DNA from 3 places in the Cytobacillus dafuensis genome. Region 3 is predicted to be linked to each of the others. Evidence: riboswitches for the same ligand, from Rfam matches in the RefSeq annotation. Region 3 holds a riboswitch; each other region holds the start of a gene.
What was found. Region 3 has a riboswitch for lysine ahead of dapA (4-hydroxy-tetrahydrodipicolinate synthase). Riboswitches for the same ligand answer to the same signal wherever they lie in the genome.

Region 1 (4,293 bases), 1.2 Mb from region 3:
AGAGGAATCTAGCTTGAGTGAAACAGCTGCAGAATTAAGACATGACGAAAAAAAATCTGAAACCATTCCTGTATTCGGTTATGAACTTATTCGAGAAGTTCTACTAAACGAAATATTAGGTAATGATGCACCTGACATTTTGTATTGGGCAGGAAAAAGACTTGCTCGCCAATACCCCATGGAATCTATATCCCAAATGATCGAATTTTTTCAACAGGCCGCCTGGGGAAACCTTAGTATAATAAAAGAATCAAAAAACGAAATGGAATTTATGCTATTCAGTTCCTTAATAAATGACAGACTGCAAAAAAATGATCAGTGCACATTTCAGCTGGAAGCTGGGTTTATAGCACAACAAATAGAAATGCAGAAAGAAGTAATTTGTGAAGCATATGAACAACCCCACAAAAAAAAGGGAAAAGTGCACTTCACGGTAAAATGGGATAAAAAAGACACTCTGAATCGATCATGAAAATACTGGAAAAAGGCTTTCTGTAGAAAGCCTTTTTCTTTTTAAATTAGGATTCTACAGGTATACCAGATAAATTGAAAGCGTTGTGCAGCAACTGAACAGACTGAAGCATTTTTTCTTGCTCAATGACAGTTGAAACCTTTATTTCTGAAGTACTAACCATTTTAATTGGAATATTGCCTGTCGATAGTACTTCAAACATTTTTGCTGCCACCCCTGGGTTGGAGATCATCCCTGAACCAACAATAGAAACTTTCGCTAGGCCCTGCTCAGATTCAATTTGATGATAGTTTATTCTTTGTTTACAATTTTCTAATACCTGAAGCGTCTCATTCAGATCTTCATTTTTAATCGAAAATGAAAGATTTGTTGATTGATCAGCTATCGTACTTTGAATAATAATATCGACATTAATATGATTCTTGGCTAATTCAGAGAAAATAACAGATAGTGATGACAAGGAATTAGACAAACCTAAAACGGTTACTCTCGTTATTTCACTTTCAAATGCGATTCCACGTACAACTAAATTTTGCTCCATATTGACTTCCTCCTCGATGATCGTTCCTGCTTCCCTCTCACTGCTAGAACGGACCTCTAATGGGATATTATAGTTTTTTGCAAACTCAACCGCTCTTGGATGCAAAACACTTGCACCTAAATGTGCAAGCTCCAGCATTTCATCGTATGATACGTCTAAAAGCTTCCTAGCATCTGTTATATAGCGAGGATCTGTTGTAAATACTCCTGTTACATCTGTATAAATATCACATTTATCTGCTCTCAGAACTGCAGCTAGGGCCACAGCTGTTGTATCAGATCCTCCACGTCCTAATGTAGAAATTGCCCCTTCCTTCGTAAGCCCTTGAAAACCAGCGACAATGACAATCAAGCCTTGGCTTAGTTCACTTTCTAACCTTTCTGTATCAATATCAATAATTCTGGCATTTCCATGAACTGATTCAGTTTTTATTCCTGCTTGCCAACCTGTTAAAGAAACCGCTGGATAACCCTGTTCAGATAGAGCCATAGCTAATAATGCAATCGTTATCTGTTCTCCAGTAGTTAAGAGCATGTCCATTTCTCTTTTATTTGGGTTGGGGGAAATTTCCTTTGCTAAGCTGACTAGCTCATCAGTTGATTTCCCCATAGCAGAAACAACAACTATACAATCATTTCCTCTGTTCTTTTCTTCAATTATTCTATTAGCTACATTTCTTATTCTCTCCACATTCGCAACAGATGTCCCACCAAACTTCAATACAATTAGTCCCACGGTTACCCCTCTTTCTATTAATTCGAGTAGTTTGTTTTGACCGTCTTGACTACAATTGCTTTAGAAAATATGCCTACGTCCTTGATTTGTTTTGGATAATGGCATAAAAAAAAGCAATGAGATTCTATCCCATTGCTGTGATTATAAGCGTATAAAAAATACGATTATTCACAGTGTGATAGCTCTCCAAGACGAATTTGTCTTGACAATCTTGCATTTATTCAATACAAAACCAGCAAAGAAAGTGATGAGACTTTCTCCACTTCGGCAAACATTCCCTTTCAAAGCTTTTCATTGAAGCCCATTCTTCTCCAAGCATTTACTATTGAAGTTCGCACCTCTATCTTCACTATAAGAGACATTTCAAAAATTAAGAATTAACTCTCTTTTTGAATTCGCTTTAATGTGATAAAGTAATATTTAATTTTCAGTTATTATAGCACATTCATTTTTTTCAAACAATATTATTCCTGTAATTTTTTAATTAAATCCTCCGCTACATTCGCTGGAAGACCAATTTCTCTTAATTCTTCTAGTGATGCAGCTTTCATTTTCTTTATGGATCCAAAGGTTTTTAACAACTGCTTCTTTCGTTTTTCACCTATTCCTTGGATATCATCAAGCACAGATTGAAAGGCATTTTTTCCTCTTAGCTGTCTATGAAATGTAATCGCAAAACGGTGAACCTCATCTTGAATTCTTTGTAGCAAATAAAACTCTTGGCTATTTCTTCCAAGTTGTACAATTTCTAATGGATTTCCATACAAAAGCTGTGAAGTTCTATGTTTATCATCCTTTACAAGACCGGAAATAGGTATATCAAGGCCGAGCTCATTTTCCAGTACATCTCTAACCGTTTCTACATGACCTTTTCCTCCATCAATGATAATTAAGTCTGGCAGAGGAAGATTTTCCTTCAAAACCCGAGAATATCTTCGGCGAACAACCTCCCGCATTGAATCATAATCATCCGGGCCTTGAACAGATTTTATTTTATACTTACGGTACTCTCTCTTCTCTGGCTTCCCATCAATAAAGACAACCATTGCAGAAACCGGATCTGTTCCTTGAATATTGGAGTTGTCGAAAGCCTCGATTCGGTGAGGGGTATAAATCCCTAGCTGATCACCTAAATTTTCAACGGCTTTAATGGTTCTTTCCTCGTCTCTTTCAATGAGAGAGAATTTTTCTTGAAGGGCAATTTTCGCATTTTTGCATGCAAGTTTAACTAAATCTTTTTTCTGTCCACGCTGTGGTTTAAAAACTTTAACTCCTATGAGCTCTTCAGCCATTTCAGCATTCACTGAATCAGGAAGCAATATTTCATTCGGTTTAAAGTGATTTGCTTTTAAATAAAATTGCCCCAGATAAGTTAATATTTCTTCTTCAGGCTCTTGATAAAGTGGAAACATCGAAACATCTCGTTCGATTAACTTTCCTTGTCTAATAAAGAATACCTGTACACACATCCAGCCTTTGTCCACTGCGAAACCAAATACATCACGATCAGTTAAGTCTGTCGTCGTTATTTTTTGTTTTTCCATTGTGGCCTCAATATGAACGATTTTGTCTCGGAACTCCTTTGCCCTTTCAAAGTCTAGCTCGTCAGCTGCAGCTATCATTTTCTCTGTGAGATCCTTTTTTATTTCTTTATAGCCGCCATTTAAAAAACGGGTAATTTCATCTGTCATTTTCTTATATTCTTGCTCGCCGACTTCCTTTACACATGGTGCAAGACATTGTCCTAGATGATAATAAAGGCAAACACGATCGGGAAGTGTTGTACATTTTCTTAATGGATAAATTTTATCCAGGAGTTTTTTTGTTTCATTAGCAGCTGATACGTTTGGATATGGACCAAAATATTTCCCCTTATCTTTTTTTACCTTTCTAGTTGTAATGAGGCGGGGGTGTTTCTCAGCAGTTAATTTAATAAACGGATAGGTCTTATCATCCTTGAGCATTACATTATATTTCGGATCATACTTTTTGATTAAGTTCATCTCAAGGATTAATGCTTCCATATTAGAGGATGTTACAATATATTCAAAGTCTTCGATCTCATTTACAAGCCTTTGGGTTTTCCCGTCATGCGAGCCAGTAAAATACGATCTAACACGATTTTTTAATATTTTTGCTTTCCCTACATAGATAATTGTTCCTTGGCGATCCTTCATTAAATAACAGCCAGGCTGATCAGGTAAAAGCATTAGTTTGTTTTTAATCATTTCATTCATATTTTCACTTCCAAATTAGAAATGCTCTTTCCTTAGCAAAACCCCCGGACTTCAATGGAGAAGCCGGGGGTTTAATTTACATTTAATCTTATTTATTATGCATGTTTAGAAAGAAGTTCTGCAAGAGCTTCTTTCGGTTGGAAGCCGACAACTTTATCTACAACTTCACCGTCTTTAAAAACGAGTAAAGTCGGGATACTCATAACACCAAACTTACCTGCTGTTTCTTGGTTTTCATCTACATCAATCTTTACGATTTTTACTTTATCTCCTATTTCAGAGTCAAGCTCTTCTAAAACTGGAGCGAT
Region 2 (4,293 bases), 1.9 Mb from region 3:
GTGTAATTATCATCCTTGCAATAATTGCTCTTGGAGTATATATTACTTTTTTTGCTTAACACCGATACTGTCATTTAACCTAGAGAAGTAATAGTGCAATAGGTAATATTGGAAAAATGAACTTTCCTAAGTTTGAATAAATAAAGAAATATGAATACAATAATTAGTATTAGGGCTAAACAAAGTAGTGAGGAATGTAGTAAATGGACTGGAAACCAGATCGAAAAGCGAAAAAAGCTATATATAAACAGCTTGCAGAATATATCGAAAATGGCATAGCAGATGGTACTTTTCCACCTGATAAACCATTACCTTCTGAAAGATACTTAGCTAAAGAGCTTAACATCAATAGAAGCACAGTTGTTGCCGCGTATGACGAGTTGGAATCCAATGGGCTCGTACAAAGAACTAGAGGAAGCGGTACGACCATTAGCAAAGATATATGGGGAATTACGAGGAAACGTATACCGAGCTGGAACAGGTATATTAAGGCTGGATCCTTTTTGCCCAATTTACCTGTTACACAAAAAATTCGCAAAGAAATGGTAGAGCATAAACTGATTGATTTAGCAAGCGGGGAATTATCGGAGGATCTTTTTCCATTGGATTCCTTAAGAAAGATTACTTCTACTAGGTCTTTTATTGGAAGCTTAGGATATGACCATCCACAAGGAAATGTAGTATTAAGAGAGACCATTACAAAACACGTTAAACAATTTCGAAGAATTGATACAAATCCTTCATCAATACTTATTACATCGGGAGCCCAACAAGCCTTACATTTAGTCGTTCAATGTCTGTTAAAACCGGGAGATGCAATTGCTATTGAAGAGCCATCCTACCATTATAATCTCCCTATATTTAAATCGGCAGGGCTCAAAATATATTATTTACCAGTAGATAAAGATGGAATAAACCCTAATGATTTGGTGTCATTACATAAAAAACATCGAATTCGGATGATATTTTTAAATCCGATTTTTCAAAATCCAACAGGAGCTTTACTTCACAAAAATCGGCGGAAAACAGTTTTGGAAATATCTTCTGAATATGGGATTCCTGTTGTTGAAGATGATCCATATAGTTTAACGTCCTTTTCAGGAGAAGAGATCTCAACTCTAAAATCAATGGATCTCAACGGAAATGTTTTATATATTAGCTCTTTATCGAAAATCGTTGCTTCAGGGCTGCGAATTGGTTGGATAATTGGACCAAGACCAGTTATTGAAAGATTATCCGATGCGAAACAGCAAATAGATTTCGGGCATGCTAGCTTTACTCAATGGATTTCTAATGATTTTTTGGAATCGGAAGAATTTCATTTTCATATCAAGAAATTAGTCAAACAGTTAGAGAAGCGAAGGGATCAAATTGTCAAGAGCCTTAGATTTTATTTAAAGGATCAAGTTGACTTTTATATACCGCAGGGTGGAATCCATATTTGGTGCAAGTTGAATAAAGATTTTAATGAAGTACAATTGCTGGAAGAGTCAATCAAAAGAGGGGTTATCTATGTACCCGGAACTACAATGGGATCCAAAAAGGGATTCGTCCGCTTTACCTTTGCAAGGGAAAATGAAGAATCTATAAATGAAGGAATAAAGAGGTTTACCGAAGCACTTAATGCAGTAAATAATAATTATTTAATCGGAGGATCATGAAAATTTCATGATCCTTTTTTATATTTTAGCTTTGTTAAAGCTCAGTGTTGATAATGCTATTTTTGTTGTTGATTCTTGCTGCAGGCGCGAGTTCCTCGAAAATGCTAACGCATTTCCTTCGTGCGGTGATCATTCTAGGAAGCTTATTCAATGTCCTGCGGGAGAAGCGAGTCAAAGGGTGACCCAGCAGTAGAGATAGCTACGAGCAGGCTTCCGGACCGCCCGCGATCGCTAAGTGACTGCAGCGGAAATCAACAGGGAAGTTTAACATAGCCTATATTTTAAAAGTGTTATGGTTTATCCTCCTGGGATTCCGATCTTTATCCCTGGTGTAATAATTTCGTAATGTATACAAGAACAAATATTGAAGCCGGTCTTCCAGTTCAAGGTGCATGAGATACTGAATTAAAAACAATTCGCGTGATAAAAGAACATTAAATTAATATAATATTAAAATAATGATTTTCTGTGACTTTTTCCTTATAGAATGTTGACAGATTATATCGATTATTGTAGACTACATGTAACAATTTAATAAGACCTCACTTTTTACTAGTGAGGTAGAGGCGCGATATTTAACAGTCTTTAGCGGAGCTTGAGAAGCTATGATGCTATTGAGAAGGAAATGTCGCCGAAGCTTGTAATATTCTCTGTATTGCTTGCTGGGTCTGCAGTTAAGAACTGCAGGACTGTCTCAATAAACATCCCGGTTTATTGAGTTGTGCTATCTCATTTAGGGAAAGAAGAGGACTTAAGGGCAAATGTATAATACGAGACCTGAGTTTACCTCAGGTCTCTTTTTATTATGTAAATTTCCCGAATAAATTGAATAATGGGACTTTTATAATTGGGTGGCATGCATACCTTTCCGATTATAGAAATATATTAAACTATCATAACAAAAGGGGAGAAGCTTCATGAGGAGAAAATTATCATTTTTAATAGTAATGTCTTTATCTATGATTTTACTTTTGGCAGGATGTGGTACAAGCAAGGATTCTGAAAAAACAGGTGGTGCAGGAGAGTCTGAAAATGGAACATTTAAAGTGGGGCTTGAAGCTGGATATGCTCCATTCAACTGGACACAAATGGATGAAGCAAATGGCGGCGTAAAAATTGACGGAAGTGCAGAATATGCAGGTGGATACGATGTAGAAATCGCAAAAAAAATCGCTGACGGTTTAGGAAAAGAATTAGTGATCGTGAAGACTGAGTGGGATGGCCTAGTCCCGGCTCTGACTTCTGGAAAAATTGACGCTATTATTGCAGGAATGTCGCCAACAGCTGAACGTAAAAAGACGATTGACTTTTCAGACGTCTACTATAAATCGAATTTAGTTATGGTTGTTAAAAAAGGCGGAAAATATGATGGAGCTACATCTATCCAAGATTTTAATGGTGCAAAAGTGTCTGCTCAATTAAATACTTTCCACTATTCAGTCATCGATCAAATTGACGGTGTGAACAAACAGCCTGCTATGGATAACTTCCCAGCAATGAGGGTTGCGCTTGAATCAGGAGTTATTGATGGATATGTATCTGAACGTCCAGAAGGAGTAAGTGCTGAATCTGCTAACGAAAACTTTAAGATGATTGAATTTAAAGATGGCTTTAAAACATCAGATGATGATACTGCAATTGCAGTAGGTGTTGCAAAGGGCAGTGACTTAACGGAAGAAATCAATAAAATCTTGGCAGGCATCTCTGAGGATGAACGTACAAGCATTATGGATGCTGCTATTAAAAATCAACCAGCAGCCAATTAATGATTATGTGAAACCGGGTGCATCTTCATGCAGTCGGTTTCGCTTTTCTTAAAGGGGGAGAACTATGAGTTTTGAGTGGGTAGTTGAAATCATTACAAATAATTGGCCAATGTTCCTTCGTGGTGCTGGTGTAACGCTTTTAATTGCAATGGTTGGTACGATATTAGGCTTTATCATCGGTTTATTAATTGGCGTAATCCGAACCATTCCTACACCAGATAGTGGGGCAAAGAGAATCTTTCTTAAAGTGATTAATGCAATACTTTCTATTTATATCGAAATATTCCGTGGAACTCCTATGATTGTCCAAGCAATGGTTATTTATTATGGGTCTGCTTTAGCTTTCGGTTTTGATATGGATCGATTAAACGCTGCATTCCTAATCGTATCAATTAATACAGGGGCATATATGTCAGAAATCATCCGAGGTGGTATTCTTTCTATTGATAAAGGACAATATGAAGCAGCACAAGCAATAGGGATGAACCATTTTCAAACGATGAAGAATGTTGTCTTGCCACAAGCCATCCGAAATATTTTACCAGCAACAGGCAATGAATTCGTTATCAATATAAAGGATACTTCAGTGCTTAATGTCATTTCGGTCTCTGAATTATTTTTCCAAACAAAATCAATCGCAGGTAACAACTTCAGATATTTCGAATCATTTTTCGTAGCATGTATTCTTTACTTTATAATGACCTTTACGGTAACAAGAATTCTGCGTTACATCGAAAAGAGAATAGATGGACCGGAGAATTACACGATGTATGCCAATCAAATGCAAGTAGAGACACCGGAGGACTTGCTGCGAAAAAAGAATAATCATTAGGCGAAGGAGGGCAAAAGAATGGAAGTAGTTATTG
Region 3 (4,293 bases):
CTCTGTGAAAAATCTGCCTGCAATTGGTAGATGATTTTTCAATAATAACTGCAATTTCTTCATAGCTATACTGAAAAACTTCTCGTAATAGGAAGACAGCTCGTTCATCTTCAGATAACTGCTGCAAAAGCAAGAGATAAGCGGTCGAGATAGATTCCTTCATCAAATAAGTATGAAAAGGGTCATTTTCTGCATCTACCAATGGTTCTGGCAGCCACTCTCCAACATAAACCTCGCACTTACTAGCAACTGATCGCAATTTGTCTATAGAGCTATTCATCACGATCTTACATAAATACGCTTTCTTGTTTTCAATGACTTTTTCGCTGCTAACACGGTTATACGTTAGGAACGCCTCTTGTACAAGATCTTCTGCATCCGCAACACTTCCCGTCATTCGGTAGGCGATCGAAAATAACAAAGGTTTATACGTCTGATACAATTTTTCAGTCTCCAAAACGATTAACCTTCCTTTGCTAAAATCATTTCGTTTGCTTTTAAAATTTCTCGCGCTGCACGCTTCCCACTCGCAACTGCAGCATCAGCTAATACTTCTTCATGTCCTGCCCAATCTCCTGCTATAAAGATTCCTTTCATTTCTGGTATGCTTGGACCCGGATTTTCTTTTCGTTTTACATGTGGAAAATCATGCGATACCGTTAGTTTCGGTAAAAATTGTTGCACTACGACTTCTTTTCGCCATCCGGGATGAAGCAAATCCATTACTGATTCTAATTGTTGCTTATCTGCGTTTACGTTAATTTCTTCCATTGGATTATGGTATTTTGCTAAACTTACAACCAATGTTCCGTCCTCACTTAACTTTGCAGCCCTTGATTGGTTTGTGAAAAACAAAGCTTGGTCGAGTCCTATCGCAAATTGATGTTGTGGGTTAGGTAACTTTTTAATCCCTATATCTAAACAGCATGCCGTAACAGGAATTGCTTGTTTATTCCATAGACGTAACGAAGTATGTTCTGCACCATTGATCATATTCATTGTCTCTTTTGGAGGGGCTGCAACGATACAATCAGGAACGTGAATGACCGTACCATCTGAGCATTGTATGATTTGATATTGCTCATGATGATCAATATTTGTTACATTTTTGTTCGTTAATATTTCAGCCCCCCACGCTTCTGCCTGCTTCTTAAGTTTTTGGACAATCGTTTCCCAACCTCCATCAACATATAAGACACCCGCATTTAATGAGCGCTTCACCTGCTTCAATACTGGCTTTGCAAGCTGTAAAGTCGAGGCATTCGTATAGGAAGTCAAACGACAAATCGAATAAAATATATGCCTCACCATCGGATCGGATATTTCAGAATCTGCCCACTCCTTAAGGCTAACTTCCGGAATGGAATAAATATTTAATTTCATAATCTTTAACATTAATTTGCCGAACATAAATTTAGCTTTCCACGATATAAGTGTTGATGACATGATCGATGAAAAATCTGTTGGAATGACATGAACGGCATGATTTAAAATGCCGTGAATATGAATAGCTTTCGTAGCATTCCCACCTGGAAGAGATATTCCAAGTTCAGTTAAAATGTTTGTAGCATCCCCTGACATATACAATCCATGCGGTCCCAAGTTCATAAGAACCCCATTTTTATCATTTGTCATCGCCCTTCCACCTAGATGATTCGATTTTTCCAAAACAACGACCTTTTTTCCTTCCCTCACCAATATATTAGCTGCTGTCAACCCAGCCAATCCTCCACCCACGACTGCAACATCATATTTAAACATAAAAAATCCCTCCTACATTTATTCTGTAATCAAAACGAATGAGGAAAGGATTTTGTGACAGCCAATAAAAAAAACTTTGTATTAATATTTCATAGTGAAAAGATAATATAAAGAGCGAAAAAGTTATTTCTTTTTCTTATTACTACTAAAAAAAAAACAAAACTACTAATCTTTATCGTATTATTTTCCCTGTTTATGTATAATCTACCTATCAGAAAATTTAGTATTTTAGGAGAGATGACAATGGGAACGAACACCATTCAAAAGGTTAGACAAATTGGAGTACCTGTTAAAGATTTAGAAAAAGCCATTGGTTTTTATAAAAATCAGCTTGGGCTCCCGCTTCTTTTCAATACAGACAGTATGGCATTTTTTGAGTGCAATGGGCTTAGATTGCTTCTTAGCCTGCCCGAAAAAGAGGAATTTGCTCACTCAAGCTCTGTTATTTATTTTCAAGTTGAAAATATTAAAAAAGCTTATGAGGATCTTATCGACAAGGGAGTTAGCTTTATCGATGAACCTCATGTTGTTGCCAAAATAGGTGATACAGAAACGTGGATGACCTTCTTTAAGGACTCAGAAGACAATACCCACGCTCTCTTAAGTGAAGTGCAAATACAGGATTTCCCCTTGTAATCAAATGAATTTTCAGTTATATTGTATACAATTAAATACTTTCTTATTTCAAGATCATTTGAAGTGAGGATAGAGGCGCAAAAACCATCAGTACATAATCGGAGGATAATGAGGTCCTAGGATGATTATGGAAAGGGGAATTTGCCGAAGCTTTTTTAGAATCTCATGTTCTTAAAGCTGGGTCTGTGTTGAATAAATACAGGACTGTCATATAGGGAACTATATGGAGGGCTATCGCACAGGAAACGATTATTGTTATTTTATTGTTTCTACTGCAGCAGCGAGTCCCTCGTTGCTGCTTTTTTGCGTTCCATTTCGAGCAGCCCTATCACCTCTAATTTTAAAAAAAATTAAAAAGGGTGTGAAGTAATGAATTTTGGCCAAGTTTTAACAGCCATGGTTACCCCATTCGATCAAAATGGGGAGATTGATTTTCAAGCTACTCGAATTTTAGTGAATTATTTAATTGAAAATGGTTCAGATGGATTGGTTGTGGCAGGGACGACAGGGGAATCTCCAACCCTAACGGTGGAAGAGAAAGTTGAATTATCTAAATTTGTTGTCAAAGCAGTAGACGGCAGAGTCCCAGTTATTGCAGGAACAGGGTCAAATAATACAAGAGCTTCAATCAGCTTAACAAGACAGGCAGAGGAAGCTGGTGTTGATGGAATTATGCTCGTAGCTCCATATTATAACAAGCCTTCTCAAGAGGGATTATTCCAGCACTTTAAAGCGATATCCGAATCAACAGCATTACCTATCATGCTTTACAATATTCCAGGCCGAAGCGTAGTGAACATATCAGTAGAGACAATTGTTAGACTATCAAAGATTGAAAATATTGTAGCTGTAAAGGAAGCAAGCGGCGACTTAGATGCTATGGCAAAAATCATTAGCGATACAGCAGATGACTTTACGCTATACAGTGGTGATGACGGGTTAACATTACCAGTTCTAGCAATTGGCGGAGCAGGAATTGTTTCTGTTGCTTCACACATTATCGGAAACGAAATGCAAGACATGATCAATCTGTTTAAAAACGGTGATGTCGAGGGTGCAGCTTCAGCCCATCGCAGCCTTCTCCCGATTATGAAAGCATTATTTGCAGCCCCTAGCCCATCACCGGTAAAAGCAGCTTTAAATATGAGGGGAATATATGCTGGTGGTGTTCGATTGCCATTAGTTGCATTAAACAATGAAGAAAAAAGTGCACTTGAAGAAGCACTCCAGCCGATTCTAATTAGCGACCAAAAATCTTGTTAATATATTCTAAAAAATTTAAAGCCGGAGAGCTTAACCTATTCTCTCCGGCTTTTTAATATACCCTATCATGTGTTCAATTCTTGAAAGAAATATTCTTTTATCGCAGATTAACGGGCAGTAAGACCCCCACTTCAATGATTCGAGTAAAACAATGAAGAGTAAGTGGGGGATCAAACTGCCCGTAAAGGCCCGATTGATTCAACTAACCATCAGTGTGGGATGCAGAAAAACCCCCACTGATGGAAGTTTCACTTTATTCTACTTATTCATTTTAGCAAGAAAATCACCCAGCAGGTCATCTAAATCATGTTCTGTTTCGTCATTTTCTTCATCTGCAATAGGATGCTGAGCATGTTTTGCGCTATCCCAATCAAATGTATCTAAATCATCATTCACTATGTCTAAATCCGGGTCTGAGGCTGTCTCCTCAATAAATTTTGATTGGCTGCCAACATAGGAAGCTGCAACTTCGTGATCTTTTATTGCTGTTTCTTCTTGGAGATACAATGCTTCATTTATATCTAAAGAGTTACTATTTAATGAAGCTAGTAATGAAACAGATCGAATGGGGTCAGTTAACAGCTGATAAATAATATTTCCGAGCAATGCCTCTGAATGTTCATGCTTTAACCA

Region 1: another riboswitch for lysine. It lies ahead of FSZ17_RS17165 (aspartate kinase); the one in region 3 lies ahead of dapA (4-hydroxy-tetrahydrodipicolinate synthase).
Region 2: another riboswitch for lysine. It lies ahead of FSZ17_RS08470 (transporter substrate-binding domain-containing protein); the one in region 3 lies ahead of dapA (4-hydroxy-tetrahydrodipicolinate synthase).

What each region holds. Positions count from the first base shown of each region.
Region 1 is NZ_CP042593.1:3,588,745-3,593,037, forward strand. It holds gene FSZ17_RS17160 (YslB family protein) at 14-472, shown strand; gene FSZ17_RS17165 (aspartate kinase) at 519-1,748, opposite strand; lysine riboswitch at 1,920-2,099, opposite strand; gene uvrC (excinuclease ABC subunit UvrC) at 2,213-3,985, opposite strand; gene trxA (thioredoxin) at 4,081-4,293, opposite strand, start outside.
Region 2 is NZ_CP042593.1:1,784,709-1,789,001, forward strand. It holds gene pdxR (MocR-like pyridoxine biosynthesis transcription factor PdxR) at 204-1,661, shown strand; partial or broken gene FSZ17_RS23680 (hypothetical protein) at 1,951-2,057, shown strand; lysine riboswitch at 2,215-2,396, shown strand; gene FSZ17_RS08470 (transporter substrate-binding domain-containing protein) at 2,579-3,427, shown strand; gene FSZ17_RS08475 (amino acid ABC transporter permease) at 3,492-4,259, shown strand; gene FSZ17_RS08480 (amino acid ABC transporter ATP-binding protein) at 4,278-4,293, shown strand, end outside.
Region 3 is NZ_CP042593.1:4,754,599-4,758,891, forward strand. It holds gene FSZ17_RS22520 (RNA polymerase sigma-70 factor) at 1-457, opposite strand, end outside; gene FSZ17_RS22525 (phytoene desaturase family protein) at 463-1,761, opposite strand; gene FSZ17_RS22530 (VOC family protein) at 2,005-2,397, shown strand; lysine riboswitch at 2,460-2,639, shown strand; gene dapA (4-hydroxy-tetrahydrodipicolinate synthase) at 2,767-3,660, shown strand; gene FSZ17_RS22540 (hypothetical protein) at 3,919-4,293, opposite strand, start outside.